Regions from separate parts of the Clostridium carnis genome, predicted to be linked through region 2. Evidence: riboswitches for the same ligand, from Rfam matches in the RefSeq annotation. Region 2 holds a riboswitch; each other region holds the start of a gene.
What was found. A riboswitch is a leader RNA that binds a small molecule or an ion and turns the genes downstream of it on or off. The one in region 2 is predicted to bind thiamine pyrophosphate.
Positions count from the first base shown of each region.

Region 1: linked by a shared signal. The riboswitch ahead of thiW (energy coupling factor transporter S component ThiW) and the one ahead of thiC (phosphomethylpyrimidine synthase ThiC) in region 2 are both predicted to bind thiamine pyrophosphate.
Region 3: linked by a shared signal. The riboswitch ahead of ACYQ1T_RS02650 (thiamine-binding protein) and the one ahead of thiC (phosphomethylpyrimidine synthase ThiC) in region 2 are both predicted to bind thiamine pyrophosphate.

Region 1 covers NZ_BAAHYS010000001.1:2,335,132-2,341,319, forward strand. Annotated here, with positions in the region: gene ACYQ1T_RS11355 (YhgE/Pip domain-containing protein) at 1-1,318, shown strand, start outside; gene ACYQ1T_RS11360 (IS256 family transposase) at 1,486-2,724, opposite strand; gene ACYQ1T_RS11365 (YhgE/Pip family protein) at 2,802-3,488, shown strand; TPP riboswitch at 3,666-3,774, shown strand; gene thiW (energy coupling factor transporter S component ThiW) at 3,830-4,327, shown strand; gene ACYQ1T_RS11375 (D-2-hydroxyacid dehydrogenase) at 4,388-5,347, shown strand; gene ACYQ1T_RS11380 (HAD family hydrolase) at 5,551-6,188, opposite strand, start outside.
Region 2 covers NZ_BAAHYS010000001.1:2,167,666-2,173,853, forward strand. Annotated here, with positions in the region: gene ACYQ1T_RS10460 (Dph6-related ATP pyrophosphatase) at 1-78, shown strand, start outside; gene ACYQ1T_RS10465 (cobyric acid synthase) at 71-1,555, shown strand; gene ACYQ1T_RS10470 (hypothetical protein) at 1,889-2,536, shown strand; TPP riboswitch at 2,550-2,655, shown strand; gene thiC (phosphomethylpyrimidine synthase ThiC) at 2,819-4,123, shown strand; gene ACYQ1T_RS10480 (YjjG family noncanonical pyrimidine nucleotidase) at 4,335-5,027, opposite strand; partial or broken gene katG (catalase/peroxidase HPI) at 5,280-6,188, shown strand, end outside.
Region 3 covers NZ_BAAHYS010000001.1:530,879-537,066, forward strand. Annotated here, with positions in the region: gene lacZ (beta-galactosidase, LacZ type) at 1-363, opposite strand, end outside; gene ACYQ1T_RS02630 (NADH peroxidase) at 524-1,066, opposite strand; gene ACYQ1T_RS02635 (ABC transporter ATP-binding protein) at 1,337-2,077, opposite strand; gene ACYQ1T_RS02640 (ABC transporter substrate-binding protein) at 2,058-3,062, opposite strand; gene ACYQ1T_RS02645 (ABC transporter permease) at 3,086-3,856, opposite strand; gene ACYQ1T_RS02650 (thiamine-binding protein) at 3,828-4,118, opposite strand; TPP riboswitch at 4,214-4,320, opposite strand; gene ACYQ1T_RS02655 (TatD family hydrolase) at 4,406-5,146, opposite strand; gene tnpA (IS200/IS605 family transposase) at 5,355-5,810, opposite strand; gene ACYQ1T_RS02665 (NADH peroxidase) at 5,981-6,188, opposite strand, start outside.

The sequences.
Region 1 (6,188 bases), 170 kb from region 2:
AAAAAATAAAAATATAAATGTTGGAGAGGAACTAGTTAGTAAACTAAAAGAGAATGATGCGTTAGGGTGGCAGTTTGTTGATGAGCAACAAGGAATTTCTGGAGTGGAGAGAGGAAAATATTATGCAACTATAATAATTCCAGAGGATTTCACTAAAAAGACTACATCAATATTATCAAGCAATATAGAAAAGCCAGAACTTATATATAAAGTTAATCAAAAAAGCAATGCTATAGCTCCTAAAATAACAGATAAAGGAGTAAGTACTATAAAAACTCAGATAGATAGTACAATAGTTGAAACTATTGATGGTGTTATATTTAAAGTTTTTAATGAAGCTGGAGTAAGTATTGAAGAGTTAAAACCTAAATTATTAAAGATAGTTGATGGAATTATAAAATTAAATGATAGAATGCCTGAAATAGAAAATTTAGTAGATAAAGCATATACAGGTACACATGAGGCAGAAGATATAACTAAAAAAATAAATGAAAATATGCCATTAGTAGAAGAAACCTTAAATGACACTTTAAAGTTACTTTCTAATACGAAAGAAGCCTTGAAAAAGGCAAAAGAAGGTTTAACTGAAGTTACACCTATTGTGAGAGATGGATTAAATACTTTAAATACTACTTTAGATTCTATACAAGTAATATTAAATGATTTATCAAGTGTTACGGTAGATAAAAATAAAGTTATAAGTTCTTTGGATAATATTATTGTAAAGCTAACAGAACTTAAGGATAGTTTAAATTCAATGATTAAAGTTTTAGAGCCATTAGGAAAGTTAAATCCTCAAGTAGCAAAACTTACTGAGGAATTAAGAATAATAGAAGGTAAACTAGATGGAATTTCAACTTTCATAGTAGAAGTGAAAAATTCAGTTAATAATAATGGACTAGTAGATAAAAGTAAATTAGAAAATTTAAAGAATTTAATTTCAGAGGTTAATGGAATAATAGATCAAATAATAAGTAAATATGATTCTGAATATGTTCCAGAAATAAATAAGGCAATAGAAAGTCTTGGAGGTATTATTGATAATAGTATAATATTAGCTAATGAAGCAGAAACTTCAATGCCAGAAGTAAAAGATCTTATTAATAAATTAGGGTCAGGAGTTACCTTAGGTAAAGAAGAACTTTTAAAGCTAAAGGATGATATGCCACAAATAAAAAATGAAGTTTCTAATATAGCAAACAAAGTTCAAGGATTAAATAATGATGAAAAAATAGAAGAAATAGTAAAGATATTACGAAATGATTGGGAGAAAACAAGTAGCTTTTTAGGAAATCCAGTAGATGTAAAGAGAGAATAGATAATTCTGTGTAATTATCATTTTTATTATTTTAATATTACTGGAAATTTTCATTTCCAGTAATATTTTTTTATATTTAAGAAATACTAATAATGTTTCTTTTTACCTTTTTTAGTATTTCAAAAAAATCTAATAGTATGCATATAATTTATAAAAAGTACAAGCTTTTAAGCTAATTCATCTTTTAATTGATCTTCAAATATTATTGATAGCTCCGCTAGCGTAGCACCCCAATTATGTATAGGCTGAGTCCATTTTTCTAGTATCTCCATCGTTGCTAAGTAAACACACTTATTTAAAGATTCATCAGTTGGGAATATGACTCTAACTTTAGTGAATTTACGTATTTGACGATTAAAACCTTCTAAGATATTTGTAGTATAAATCATCTTTCTTATAGTTGGAGAGAAGTCAAAAAATGTTGAAAGATTACTCCAATTGTTATACCAGGAATCTATTACTATTCCATATTTATCTCCCCATCTCTCCTTTAAATTATCTAGCTGTGCTAACGCAAGTTCCTCTGTTGTAGCCTTATAAACCTCCTTCAAATCTTTCATAAATGCTTTTTTATCCTTTGAAGCTATGTATTTTATTGAATTTCTTATTTGATGAACAATACATGTTTGAATATTTACTGATGGAAATACTGTTTTTATAGCTTGTGGAAGCCCTTTTAATCCATCCATACAAGCAATTAAAATTTCTTTTACACCTCTATTTTTTAAATCATTGCAAATTCCTAACCAGAATTTAGCACCTTCAGCTTCATCAACCCATATACCTAAAATATCTTTATACCCTTCCATAGTGTATCCTAAGCATATATAGACAGCCTTGTTAACTATCTTTCCATTACTTCTAACTTTAAAGTACATAGCATCTAAATAAACTATTGGATATATTTTATCTAATGCTCTATTTTGCCATTCGGCGGCGCTAGCAAGCACTTTATCAGTTATTTTAGATACCATCGATGGTGATATAGTTATTCCATATAAGTCTTCAATTTCAGCCTGAATATCAGATGTTGACATACCTTTAGCATATAAAGATATAATCTTTTTATCTAACTCAGTACACACAGTTTCATATTTTTTTATAATTTGTGGCTCAAATTCAGCATTTCTATCACGGGGTACGTCTAAGTCGACGTCACCGAAGGAACTCCTTAAGTTCTTAGTACTATAACCATTTCTATAGTTCTTTTTTACTTCATCTAAAGTTTCAGTTCTTTCATATTTATTTCTACCTAAATGTTCTTCCATTTCTCCTTCTAATATATTTTCAAGAACATCTTTTACTAATCTTTGTATAAGTCCATTTTTCCCCATAACATCATCAATAGTCTTACACTTCTTTACCTCCTCATTGTAATCAAAGTTGGTATCAATTTTCTTTGGCATAATATTTCCTCCTAAAATTTATATAGTATATTATTCCAAAACTACCATCTGTTCATACAAAAAAACAGTAGTTAGTTTTGTTTTTACACAAAGCTAACTACTGTCCCGATGTAAAAGAAGATATACTATTTCCTATTCCTAATTATGGATCAGCAATGTCACCATTTTATTCTACATTATCATTATGGGTTGGAGCATTAATACTAGTGTCTTTATTAACTACTGATACAGAACCTTTGGAAAAAGGATTAGAATTAAAACCATATGAAAAATATTTTGGAAAGTTTTTAACATTTGCATTTATAGGAATATGCCAATCATTAATAGTTAGTATTGGAGATATTCTTATATTAGGAACATATGCAGTTAATCCAGTAGTATTTGTTTTAGTTAGTGTATTATCTAGTTTAGTATTTATAATGATTGTTTATACACTAGTATCAATATTTGGTAATGTAGGTAAAGCTATTGGGGTTATATTATTGGTAATACAAGTAGCTGGATCAGGTGGAACATTTCCTATAGAAGTAACAACACCTTTTTTCCAAAAAGTAAATCCACTTCTTCCATTTACATATGCTATTTCTGCAATGAGAGAAACAGTTGGGGGAATAGTTCCACAAGTATTAATCAAAGATATTGTATTTTTAATAAGTTATTTTATAATTGCAGTATTAATGGGGCTATTCTTAAAAGGTCCAATAAATAATGTAAGTAAAAAGTTTGTATTAAAATTAAAGGAATGTGGTTTGATAGGACATTAAATTAAAAGTATTTCTATTAAAAAATATAAATATAATTTGAAATTAATTTAACAGTAAATAACTACTGAAAAAGCAGTGGTTATTTATAATAAGTAATTTTTATTTTAAGTTTTAACTCTAATAATAAGCAGGTTTTACAATGAAATTGACAAAAGTTAGGAAAAATGTTATATTTGATTAAAAATATAGGGGAGCTTGTTTTAGTGGGCTGAGAGGAAGTAATCTAACTTCGACCCTTAAACCTGATTTGGATAATGCCAACGTAGGGATAAGACTGCTTTAGTTGCGGAGAGCCTTATATTGGCATCTTCGCATTTTATTTTAGAGGGAGATGTGTAAAAATGAAAAATTCAAGAAAAATCACATTAGCTGGAATACTAATTGCAGTAGGGGTAATATGTTCGACATTTTATATTCCAATAGGATTTACTAAGTGTTTTCCAATTCAACATATGATTAATGTTATTGCTTCTGTTTTATTAGGTCCTTTATATGCTGTAATTATGGCATTTATAACTTCATTAATTCGTCTGTTTATGGGAACAGGAACACTATTAGCATTTCCAGGTAGCATGGTAGGTGCATTTACTTGTGGTATATTATATAAGTATAGTAAGAGGCTAACCTTTGCATATATTGGTGAAGTTATTGGTACTGGAATATTAGGGGCTATTATTGCTGTTCCTATAGCGGTAGTTCTTATGGGAAGAGAAGCGGCAATTTTTGGTTTTATTGTGCCATTTATGATAAGTACATTAGTAGGTGCTGCTATTGCGGTTATTCTTATACAAGCACTTAAGAAAACAGAAGTTTTTACTCAAATGAGTATTAAAAATTAAGAGATAAATTTAGAACTTTAAATATAAATTATAAAATAACTAATGAAAGTGGAGGATAATATGAGAAAAATAGTGCTTTTAGATGGAAAGACATTAGGAAAATTAAACTTTGATCTATTAAAGGAATTTGGAGATGTTAAGTATTATGATACTACAAAGCCAGAGGAGGTTATTGAAAGAATTAAAGATGCAAATATAATTTTAACTAATAAAGTACTTTTAAATGAGAGTAATTTAAAAGAAGCTAAGAATTTAGAGTTAATTTGTGAAACAGCTACAGGGTTTAATAATATAGATGTAGTTTATGCTAAAAATAATGGTATAGCAGTTACAAATGTAGCTGGATACTCTACTAATACTGTAGCACAGCATACTTTTGCAACTGTATTAGCTTTATATGACAAGATTTCTTATTATGATAATTTTGTTAAATCAGGACAATATGCTAAATCAGGATTATTTACAGATGTAACAAAGCCTTTTTATGAGTTAGAAGGAAAAACTTGGGGTATAATTGGTCTTGGAGCTATAGGAAAAAGAGTTGCAAAGATAGCAGAAGCATTTGGTGTTAATATTATTTATTATTCAACTTCAGGAAAGAATAATAACTCTGAATATAATCAAGTTAGCTTTGATGAATTACTATGTAAATCAGATATAATATCAATACATGCACCATTAAATGATAAAACTAATGGATTAATAAATTATTCAGCTATAAGTAAAATGAAAAAATCAGCAATATTAATTAATATGGGAAGAGGTCCTATAGTTGTAGAATCTGATTTAGCAAAGGCTATAGAAAATAATGTTATTGCAGGAGCAGCTCTTGATGTTTTTGAAGTTGAACCAATGAAATCAGAGAACCCACTTATTAATATAAAAAATAAAGAAAATTTAATTCTTACTCCTCATATAGCATGGGCAAGTGTAGAAGCTAGAGAAAGATTATTTGTTGAAATATTAAAGAATATCAAAGCTTTTTACAATGGTGAAATAAGAGGAAGAGTAGAACTATAAAAAAATAAGGGGCTATATAGAAAATATTTTTGTGTAAGATAGAAACTTAAAATATACTAAAACAGGCTATTGGTAGCTTTAAGCTTACCAATAGCCTTAATTTTTTCTTAATTTAATAATAGAGTTTGTAAATTTAAATTTACTAGTTAAGTTATAAGATAAGCTATTTTAATACTCATCTTAATAAAGTAATTAATAAAAGTCTAAAAGTTTTCAAATTTATTTTTTAGAACTTTAATAACCCCATCATAAGGTACTCCTTCTATTATGTATTTAGCATGCTCTTTAACCTTATCAGGCGAATTTTCCATGGCATAACTAAAATAAGCTCTAGAAAATAAGGATATATCATTATAGTAGTCGCCGAAAGCTAATGTTTCTCCATTAGTTATTACATATTTTTCTTGAATTTTTTTTAACGAGTTTCCTTTGTTAGTATTAAGACTTGTTAAGTCCAACCAAATTTCTCCAGATAAAGACATTTGTAAGCAGTCTTCAAAACCTGGGTAAAATATATCGGTATAATCTTTGTTTATATTGTTAAATTTGCAAAAAGTAATCTTTACAATATCATCTTTAACATCTTCTATATTTTCTACCACATCATACTTATAAAAATATTTTTCCATTTCATTTATAAAATCTTTATCGGTATTATCAATATAAGCACAATTTTTACCACATAAAATCATATAAATATTATTTAGTTTTTTATATACTTCTATAACCCTTTTTAAAACATCAGGTTTTATTGAATTACAGTAGGTAATTTCATTATTTTCAACTATTGTTGCTCCATTATCTGCTAAAAAAATTAACTTATTACTTAGCTCTTCAAAAT
Region 2 (6,188 bases):
GTAAATTTTAAAACAAATGGAAATAAATTAAATAAAGAATATGGATTTTTAGATATAGAAGGTAATAAAGATGAATAAAATAATGTTACTTGGAACTGCATCTTCAGTTGGTAAAAGTACTGTAGCAACTGCATTTTGTAGATATTTTAAAAATAATGGTTTTAATGTTGCTCCCTTTAAAGCATTAAATATTTCATTAAACTCATATGTAACAAAAGATGGATTAGAAATGGGTAGAGCACAGGTTGTACAAGCTGAGGCTTGTGAAATAGAACCAATGGCAGTTATGAATCCAATACTTTTAAAACCTAGTGGAAATATGAAAACACAGGTAATTGTAAATGGTAAAGTTTATTGTAATATGGACTCATATAAATATAAAGAATTAAATAAAATATTAAAAGGCTTTGCATGTGAAACCTTTAATAATCTTTCAAAAAAATATGATATTATAGTTTTAGAAGGTTCTGGAAGCTGTGCGGAAATAAATTTAAAAGAAACAGATATTGCAAATATGGCAATGGCAAAGGCAGCAGATTCTCCAGTTATATTAGTGGCAGATATAGATAGAGGTGGAGTTTTTGCATCTGTAGCTGGAACTATTATGTTATTAGATGAAGAGGAAAGAAGCAGAGTTAAAGGTGTAATTATAAATAAATTCAGAGGTAATGTAGAATTTTTTAAACCTGCAATGAAGCAACTTGAAGATATAATAAAAATACCTGTTCTTGGAGCTCTTCCATATTTTGATTTAGATATAGAAGATGAAGATAGTGTAACAGATAGGATTAAAGCTAATAAAAAAGAAGGATTAGATATTGTTATAATAAGGCTGCCTTATATGTCTAACTTTACAGATTTTAATTCTCTTGAAAGAGTAGATGGTGTTTCAGTTAGATATGCTAAAGAAAAAGATGAAATAGAAAATCCAGATTTAATAATAATTCCAGGAAGCAAAAATACAATTTCTGATATTAGAGCCTTAAAGAAAAATGGGATTTTTAATAAAATAAAAGAATTAAAAGATAGAGGAACTATTATATTTGGAGTATGTGGTGGATATCAAATGCTTGGAAATATAATAAATGATCCATTAGGAGTTGAAGGAGAAATTACATCAGAAAGTGGATTTGAACTTTTAGATATAGAAACTTCATTTAATGAAGAAAAAACAACAAGACAAATAAAAGCAATTACAGTAGGTAATATAAAAGAGTTTAAAAACATTAATGTATGTGGTTATGAAATACATAATGGAGTAAGCTGTATAAATGAAAATGGAATAGCATTTATAAAAGATAATGATGGAAATATAATAGGTACAATGAATGAAGATGGATCTGTTTTAGGAACATATATACATGGTATTTTTGATGAAGGTGAATTCCTTAAAAGCTTTCTAAATTATGTGCAAAATAAAAAGGGATTAGAGATAGTATCAAAAGAAATCTTAGATTATAATAAATATAAATTACAACAGTATGATAAGTTAGTAGAGCTTCTTGAAGAAAATATAGATATGGAAAAAGTAAAAAATATAGTTTTTGGAGTTTAATAATATTAATCAACACTTTTTATAAAACAACATTTTATACTTGATGTTATAGCATCTATTATTTTAGTTGAAATAGTAATATTTATTGGATGTAAAATAAAAAAATCTCATATAGAAGGAATTTTAAATATACAATTTAAAGTTGTTAATAAAATAAAAGAAGAAGGAAACCTAACAATAGATCAATAAAAAATATTTATAAATTTAAAAGATAAGGATAAAATAAATATAAGTTTACAAAAAAGACACTTTTGATTTTTTATCATTATGGTATACTAAGTTTAAGATTTTTAATTAAAAACCAATACAAATGTAATAAGTGAGGAATACGTTATGAGAATAAAGAAGATATCATTATTAATAGCTACTTTAGCATTAACAGCAGGTTTAGCAGGATGTATGGGTGGAGGAGCCAAGTTACCAGAAGGTGATGTTAAGGTTGTAAAACAAGATGTTCAAGGAGTTATAGAACTTTTATTACAATCAGCAGACTATGGAAAAGATAAAAGCACAGTAGCTTCTATGATTTTACCAGAAGGCTCACAATATAATGTTAATGTAACAATGGAAAATTACAAGGATGGACAATTAGTTGATACAAAGGAAATAACTAATTATAAAACTGAAACTATAGATAAAAATTCAGTAATACATATGATTATGAATACTGGAAAAGTTGGTGACGAAGAATCTAACAAATCAATTTATTCAATAGCAGAAGTAGATGCAGAAAAAACTACTGATAAGAAAAATCCTCAATATAAAAACACAAAAATAAATGGAGAAAGCATTGACTTTGACTCAAGAACTCAAGTAGGTCAAGTTGGTAAAGCATTAGATGAGGATGTAGCTTTATTAGGTTTAGTTAAGTTTAAAGAAGGAGATTCTGAAAAGAAGGATATAAACTTAGAAACTTATAAAGATGAAGTAGGAAATTATTCTACAGCACATATAATAAAGCTTAAAGTAACAAAATTATAAAATATAAAAATAAATAAAATGCTAGGGGTGCCTTAAATGGCTGAGAGGGATTTTTAAAATCTTAACTCTTATAACCTGATATGGATAATACCATCGTAGGGAAGCAATTACTTAATTAATTATAACTTTAATAGTTAAGAAAATTAGCTTGCTGTAATATGCAAGCTTTAATTTTTACTTAAAATAAATTACAAGTTATTTACATTAGTGATTAATAAAGTCCTAGCAGTTAAAAATTGCTAGGGCTTTATTTTTTATATTATAAAAATGGAGGGAAAAAATATGTATACTACACAAATGGATGCAGCTAAAAAAGGAATTATAACAAAAGAAATGGAGGTGGTAGCTAAAAAAGAAGGAAAAACAGTTGAGGAAATAAGAGAATTGCTTTCTAAAGGAAGAATAGTAATTCCAGCAAATAAAAATCATACTTCCTTAGATCCAGAGGGAGTAGGAGAAGGGCTAAGAACTAAAATAAACGTTAATTTAGGTATATCAAAGGATTCAGCAAATTGTGAAAGAGAGTTGGAAAAGGTAAGAGTAGCATTAGATATGAAGGCAGAAGCTATAATGGACTTATCTAACTATGGAAAAACAGAAGGTATGAGAAAGAAAATAGTAAAAATGTCTACAGTAATGCTTGGAACAGTACCTATATATGATGCAGTAGGATTTTACGAAAAAGAATTAAAAGATATTACAGCAGAAGAATTTTTAGATGTTGTTGAAAAGCATGGAAAAGATGGTGTTGATTTTATTACAATTCATGCTGGATTAAATAAAGAGGCAGTAGAAACTGTAAAAAGAAATAAAAGATTAACAAATGTAGTATCAAGGGGAGGATCTTTATTGTTTGCTTGGATGGAGTTAAATAATAAAGAAAATCCATTTTATGAATACTTTGATAAAGTTTTAGATATTTGTGAAAAATATGATATGACAATTTCTCTTGGAGATGCATTAAGACCTGGTTCTATAAATGATTCAACAGATGCAAGTCAAGTTAAAGAGCTTATAACACTTGGGGAATTAACTAAAAGAGCTTGGGAAAGAAATGTACAAGTTATAGTTGAAGGGCCAGGACATATGGCTTTAAATGAAATAGAGGCTAATATGATATTACAAAAAAAACTATGTCATGGTGCACCTTTTTATGTGTTAGGACCATTAGTTACAGATATTGCCCCAGGATATGACCACATAACATCTGCTATTGGAGGAGCCATTGCAGCTACATATGGAGCAGACTTTCTATGTTATGTAACACCAGCAGAACATTTAAGATTACCAAATTTAGAAGATATGAAAGAAGGAATAATTGCTTCAAAAATTGCAGCCCATGCAGCAGATATTGCTAAAGGAGTAAAGGGAGCAAGAGAATGGGATAATAAAATGAGTGAAGCAAGAAGAGATATAGACTGGGAGAGAATGTTTGATTTAGCAATAGATAAAGAAAAAGCTAAAAGATATAGAGAAGAATCAAAACCACATGATGAAGAAAGCTGTAGTATGTGTGGAAAAATGTGTTCAATGAGAACAATGAAAAAAATATTAAATGGTGAAGATTTAAATATATTAAGAGATTAGAAATAAAATCCCTAGGAAACTCCTAGGGATTTTATTTCTTTAATATTCCAGCTATTATTATAATTTTGAAATGTTATTAGAAAAAAATATTAAGAATTAGAATTTGATTTTTAAAGAACTTTTAAGTAGATTAAGAGTAAAATCAATTTTTTATTAAATAAATTTTCAATTATTGCTATAATTAAGATAAGAAATTTATTTATAGAAATTTTTATATGTTAAATAGCAAGGATTTAAGTTCATTAAAATTAGAAATCTCATAGTCAGGTTTTATTGATGTTTTATTTATAATCTTATTAGGATTATACCAACATGTATCTATACCAAAGTTTATACCACCTTGTATATCAGAAGTTAAGCTATCTCCAACTATTAATACTTTACTTTTATCAGTATAATTTATATTTTTTAAAGTGTGTTCAAAAATTTTAGAGCTTGGTTTTGACATTAATACTTCTTCAGATATTACTATAGTATCAAAATATTTTGATATAATAGATTTTCTTATTCTTTTATCTTGAACAAAGGTAAGACCATTAGTTACTATAGCAAGCTTAAAAAACTTATTTAAACTTTCTATAAGATCTATACTATCATCATATAGAAATGATGCATCAGCCAAGTGTTCTATGTATGATTTTGCAAAAATATTTTCATCGAAACTTATTTCTAATTTATCTGATAATCTTTTAAATCTTTCTATCTTTAATTTTTCTTGTGTAATAAGTCCTTCTTCAAATTCTTTCCATATAGCTGTATTTATTTCTTGATAAATTTTTAAATGATAGCTTTCATCATATTTTATTTTAAATTTAAGCATTGTATTTTTAAATGCTTCTCTTTCAGATTTTTTAAAATCGTATAATGTTTCATCTGCATCAAATAATATTACTTCATATTTCATAATATATCCTCCAAGTTTTATATAAATAAGTTAATTACTAATATTTTATCAATCATAAAATAACTTCACAATAAGTTATATTTCGATTATTTTATAAAATATTATAAGTTTAATAATAGAATTAACAAAAAAAGCAATTGAACATTATGAAAAACAAGGATTAATAAAACATTATCTACCAATTAATTCATAGTAATAGTTAAATATTCATATAATTTACTGTAATAGTATATATTAAGAAAGGATAATGTTATGTCAGAAGTAAAATGTCCTATGACAGGAAGAACAAACAAAGCAGTAGCAGGAGAGGGAACTACCAATGAATATTGGTGGCCAAATCAGCTAAAGCTTAATGTTCTTCGACAAAACTGCCGAAAAAGCAATCCTATGTCAAGTGATTTTAACTATGCTAAGGAATTTGAGAAATTGGATTACTATGAATTGAAAAATGACCTATATAAGTTGATGACAGACTCACAAGAGTGGTGGCCTGCTGACTATGGTCATTATGGACCATTCTTTATTCGTATGGCTTGGCACAGTGCAGGAACCTATAGAGTAGGTGATGGTAGAGGCGGTGGAGGACAAGGGCTTCAACGTTTTCCACCACTTAATAGTTGGCCAGATAATATAAACCTAGATAAAGCACGTCGCTTACTTTGGCCAATTAAAAAGAAATATGGAAACAAAATATCATGGGCTGATCTTATGATATTAACAGGTAACTGTGCATTTGAATCTATGGGATTAAAGACAATTGGCTTTGGTGGTGGAAGAGAGGATGTTTGGGAACCGCAGGAGGATATTTACTGGGGAAGTGAAAAAAAATGGCTTGGAGCTGAGCGTAATAAAGATGAGAAAGAACTTGAAAACCCTTTAGCTGCTGTGCAAATGGGATTAATTTATGTAAATCCAGAGGGACCAAATGGAAATCCAGATCCTAAGGCATCAGTAAAAGAAGTAAGAGAAACATTTACTCGTATGGCAATGAATGATGAAGAAACTGTTGCTCTTATAGCAGGGGGACATACCTTTGGTAAATGTCATGGTGCTGCATCACCTAGTTATGTTGGACCAGCACCAGAGGCAGCGCCTATAGAAGAGCAGGGGTTAGGATGGAAAAATAGCTATAAAACTGGTAAAGGACCAGATACCATAAGT
Region 3 (6,188 bases), 1.6 Mb from region 2:
TGGATTTTCTAGCTTTGGAATTTCACCTGGATTAAGAGATTCATGTCCATCCCATGGATACATAGTATTAACATATCTTGGTATATCATATCCTTGTAGTTGTATATGTCCTGGTACTTTTATATCATCCCATGAAGAAGCATCATATTCTTCCTTATAAAAGTCAGTAACTATTAAATTTAAATTTTTTGCATAACTAAATTTCCATTTTCCATTTAAGCTTTTTTTAAAAGATGAACTACCATTTTTCATCTCCTCAATTGTTTTATAATATCTATGATCAGAATGATGTTCTAATCTATTTACTTGAAATATTTCTGGATTTTCTAACCAATTTAAATCATAATTTTTTATATTCGTCATTTACTTTCACCTCTTCTTCAATGTCAACTTTTAGGTTGTCCATTTTATAAATTCTCCACCCTTATTGTAATCGATTAATACGATTATTTTTATAATATCATAAGTAGTAAATATATCACAATAAAAAAAGCCCACATTACTGTGAGCTTTTTAAATAATCTTAGTTAAAGAATCTGTTTAATAATCCCTTGAAAGCTTGACCATGTCTTGCTTCATCTTTACACATTTCATGAACTGTGTCATGGATTGCATCTAGGTTTAATTGTTTAGCTAATGTAGCTAAATCTTTCTTTCCTTGACATGCTCCGTGTTCTGCATTTACTCTAGCTTGTAAGTTAGCCTTTGTATCTGCTACAACTACTTCTCCAATTAATTCTGCAAATTTAGCTGCATGTTCTGCTTCTTCCCATGCAATTCTCTTATATGCTTCTGCAACTTCTGGGTATCCTTCTCTATCAGCTTGTCTTGACATTGCTAAGTACATTCCAACTTCTGTACATTCTCCCATAAAGTTAGCTTGTAATCCTTCCATAACTCTTGGATCTACATCCTTAGCAACTCCTACTCTGTGTTCATCAGCCCATGCTAGTTCTCCTGATTGTTCTACGAACTTGTCAGCTCCTACTTTACAAACTGGGCACTCTGCTGGTGCTGCTTCTCCTTCAAATACATATCCACATACTGTACAAACAAATTTTTTCATCTTAAAATCCTCCCTTTTTTTATATCCTTAAATTTAATTAATTTCTTTTTAATGTTCCAGGTGTTTATTTAATTACCCTGTCTACATTTATTATTATATAATAATAATTATTAGTTGTAAACACTTTTTTAAAAATTTTTTATATATTTTTTAGGGCAAATCACTGAATTTCTTAATATGTTGTACTTATCCTTAATTGCTCTGCACATATAATTTCCTGAATAAAAAAATACTTGCCATAATGACAAGTATTTTTTACACTTAACTATTTTATTGTTTATTAGATTCTTCCATAAGGTTAAAAACTGCTTTCTTTATCTTTATAAAATCTTCACTTAATATTATATCTTCATGTCTTTCACCTTTTAGATTAACTTCTATTTCCCCTTTAATTACCGCAGGTTTTTCTGATATAACATATATTCTATCTGATAAAAATATAGCCTCTTCAATATCATGAGTTATGAAAAGTATTGTAGACTCTCTTTCTTTCATAAGATTTATAAGCCATTGCTGAAGTTTTTTTCTTGTAATTGAATCTAAAGCTCCAAAGGGTTCATCTAAAAGCATAATATCCTTAGATGTTAAATATGTTTTAAGAAAATTAGCCCTTTGCTTCATTCCACCGGAAAGTTGTGATGGATATTTATATTGAAATCCTTGAAGTCCAAAGATATCTATATATCTCTCTACTTCTTCCCTTGCTTCCTTTTTACTTTTCCCCTTAAACACAAGTGGAACTCCAACATTATCTATTACTTTTTTCCATGTCACCATCATATCCTTTTGGTACATGTAGCTTATATCTCCATTAACTCTAACTTCTCCACTATCAGCATTTATTAAATTAGTTAATATATTAAAAATTGTACTTTTACCACTACCTGATGGTCCTATTAATGATACTAACTCCCCTTTATTAACATTAATATTTATATCTTTTAATATCTCCATACTTTCAAAATGCTTTGATACATTAGTTAGTGATATTTTATTTTGGTAAGAATTCATTTGTATAAGCCTCGCTTGCTTTCATATCCTTATTAATTAATTTGTTATCTAATAAAAATTTTGTATAGTTATCCCATACACTATCTTTCATTTCTCCCCATCTTTTAGCTTCAGCCTTATATTCTTTTGCTAAGAATTTTTGACTTTCTATAGCTAAACTTTCACTTATTTCTGGAACTTTAGCTACTAATATTTTAGCGCTTTCTTCTGGGTTTTCTATAGCATAATTATATCCTTTAGAAGTTGCTTCCATAAATTTTGTAACCATTTCTTTTTTATTATTTATAGTGTCTTCTGATGCAGCAATTATTGGCGTATAGTAGTCTAAAGCTTCATCTAAATCTCTAAGCCTAATATAATTTATATCAAAACCTCTTTCTTTTGCCTCAATATTAGTCCATCCTTCAAATACCCATTCCATATCTATATTATTTTTAGTAGCAATAAAGAAATCCTCTGTTCCTACATCTACCATCTTTAGCTTAGAAAAATCTACTCCATTTTTATCCATTACAGCTTTTAATATAGCTTGCTCTGATGGACCCCCCCATCCACCATATGTTTTTCCTTCAAAGTCTTTAACTGTAGCTATTCCCTTTTCCTTTGGAGATGCAAAGCCTGATGTATTATGTTGTATTACTGTTGCTATTGCCTTTACAGGTAATGGATTATCTGATGTTTTTGCAAAGGTTAAATCTTCTTGATAACTTATAGCAAAATCACCTTGATTAGCTGCTAATAATTGAAGTGATGATCCTTCTTGAGGTTGAATTATTTCAACATCTAATCCTAAATCCTTATAATATCCTTTCTCTTGTGCAACATATAGTCCTGTATGATTTGTATTAGGTGTCCAATCTAATATTACCTTAACTTTTTGAAGAGCTCCTTCTTCCTTTTTATCCTTCTTATTACCACAACCTGTTAACATCATTAATGATGCTAATGCTATTGAAACCATTGAAATTAGTTTTTTCTTTTTCATTTTATTTCACCTCTAAAGCTTATTTATTTTTTTGTATTTTTATTATTCCAAGGCGTAAATGCCTTTTCTATTAACCCAACTATAAAGAATATTGACATACTCATTATTACAATAACAACTATTGCTGCAAACATTTTATCTAATGCATATGCACTTCTTGCTCGAGTCATATAAACTCCAAGTCCTTTTTCTCCCCCAAGCCATTCTCCTATTACAGCACCCATAATACTGTAAGTTGCAGCAATTCTCATACCTGAAAAAAAGTTTATCATCCCATAAGGTAGCTTTAAATGAATAAATCTCTTTACCTTAGATGCCCCCATTAACTTAAAATGATTTATTAAATCTTTATCTACACCCTCTAACCCATCTGAAATACTTATTACTATTGGGAAAAAACAAACTAATATAACAACTAACACTTTAGGTAAAGTCCCAAATCCAAACCAAATAATAAATAATGGTGCTAATGCTACTATTGGTACTGTTTGTGAAATTACAAGCACTGGATATACTGCCTTTTTAATTATTGGAACCATGTCCATAATTATTGCTAAAATAAGAGCTGCAATTATAGCTATTAAAAATCCAACTACTCCCTCATATAATGTAATTAAAATATGAGGAGTCATAATTTTAAAGTCTTTAACTAAAGTCTTTGCCACATCACTTGGTGCTGGCATTATATATTTTTCAATTCCACCAAAGGAAACTATACCTTCCCATAGTATTAATAAAATTAACACAAAAATTATTGGTGCAACTTTATTCCCTATACTTTTTAATTTTTTCATCCATTGTCACGCCTTCTCTTTTATAGTCTATCTTAACCATTGATGCCACTCTTGAAGCGCCCTCTTCTATACATATATCTTGAGCCCTTTTAACTATTTCTAAAAGAAAATCTAATTCCCCCTCCATAGTTGTTTCCATAGGACCTACTTCATACTTTACTCCTGTTGATTTTATGTACTCAATTACTTTATCAACCACTGGATAAACTCTTTCTTCTGATACTCTTGGTATAACCTGCAAACTAACATTACATACTGTCATTCTTAATTCCCTCCATTTTTTAATTTATATAATAAAAAGCACAGTACTTCTAACTTGAAATACTGTGCTTGTAGACTTTCTTCTGAATATTATAGTAATATAACAAATTATCTCCCTACGTTGGCATTATCCAAATCAGGTAATGGGTCGAAATTAATTTAATTTCCTCTCAGGTAGTTAACTACCTCCCCAGATGCATTATAAAATTGTAATCTTATTCATATATATATTAACTCTATAAAGTAAAGTTGTCAAACTATTATTTGATATTAATTATTAATTAACATTTACCCCAACATCAATAACCTTTTGTAATTTTCTTCTATTATAAATTCAAGACTTTTTTCACTTATATTTTTTATTTTTGCTATTTTACAAACTACATCCTTAATTATACTTGGGTAACCATATTCCCCCTTTACCCATTCTAATGCTGTAGGTCCATCTGTTTCTACTAATAATTTATTTAAAGGTATTTTATTTAATATCTCTTCTGTAGTATTTGAATATCCAATATCAACACTAATAGTAAAATAACATCCAAGACTTATTAATTTATTTAATATTTTAATATCTCCACTATACCAATGAATAATAACCTTATTATAATTGTAATTGATTAAAGCATTATATACTTCCTCTTCTGCTCCCTTAGTATGGAGAGTTATAACTTTATTTCTTTTAATGCTTTCCTTTAATATAAACTTAAATACTTCTCTTTGCTTTTTATAAGTACTTTTATCTTCTATCCAAAAGAAATCTAAACCTATTTCACCTATTAGTTTGCTTTCTTCTATATAAGGAATTAATTTGCTTAAATTGCCATTAAATTCACTTGCTTTCCACGGATGTATTCCAAAGGTTGGAATTATATATTTGCTTTTTTTAGCATAGATTTTATTTTTCTCATAGCTTTCTATATCCATGCTATTAGCCAATGTAAGTATTTTATTTTTATTTATATCCTCTATAGCTTTTTCTATATTTTCATTAAAAAAATCTAAATGTGTATGGCTATCAATATACATATTTTAATTTGCCTTTCTAATTTTTTTATTCTTTAGGATATCACTTATATTTCTTAATATGTTGTACTTATCCGCAATTAGTCTGTAAATATAGTTTCCTAATAAAAATCCACCAGCTTAGCTGGTGGTATTTCCTAAGCCCTATAAGGGCCTCTTACCTGCATTGCGCCTTAAGGCGCTTAAATTGGTTCGCCAGCCGCATACTATGTTACTTGCTACCCTTAAAAGGGTCCATATATTCTTTCATACTTATTTGATCTGAAATCATATCTTCTTTTTCTTGATTTCTTATATATTCTTCAATTGCCTTTCTATTTCTTCCTACTGTATCCACATAAAATCCACGACACCAAAAATGTCTATTTCCATACTTATACTTCAAGTTTGCAAATCTTTCAAAAATCATAAGACTACTTTTTCCTTTTAAAAATCCTACAAAGCCTGATACACTCATCTTTGGTGGTATCTCAACCAACATATGTATATGATCAACGCATACATGCGCCTCGATTATAGTTACACCTTTCCACTCACATAACTGTCTTAATATTTTACCTATTTCTTTTTTCTTTTCTCCATATAGCTCTTTCCTCCTATACTTAGGCGCGAATACTATATGATATTTACAATTCCATTTTGTATGTGATAAACTATTACTATCCATTACGGATGCCTCCTTTGGTTATTAAATTTGGCTGTCGAACCTAGTTTAATTATACCAAAGGAGGTTTTTATTTCCTACTGACCGCTAAAGCTTTTCGGAACTCACCTGCATAGCAGGTGGTTTTCATTAAACAAAAAAAATAGACCCGCCTTGGCGAGTCTTTATATATCTTAGTTGAAGAATCTGTTTAATAATCCTTTGAAAGCTTGTCCATGTCTAGCTTCATCTTTACACATTTCATGAACTGTGTCATGGATTGCATCTAAGTTTAATTGTTTAGCTAATGTAGCTAAATCTTTCTTTCCTTGACATGCTCCGTGTTCTGCATCTACTCTAGCTTGTAAGTTAGCCTTTGTATCTGCTACAACTACTTCTCCA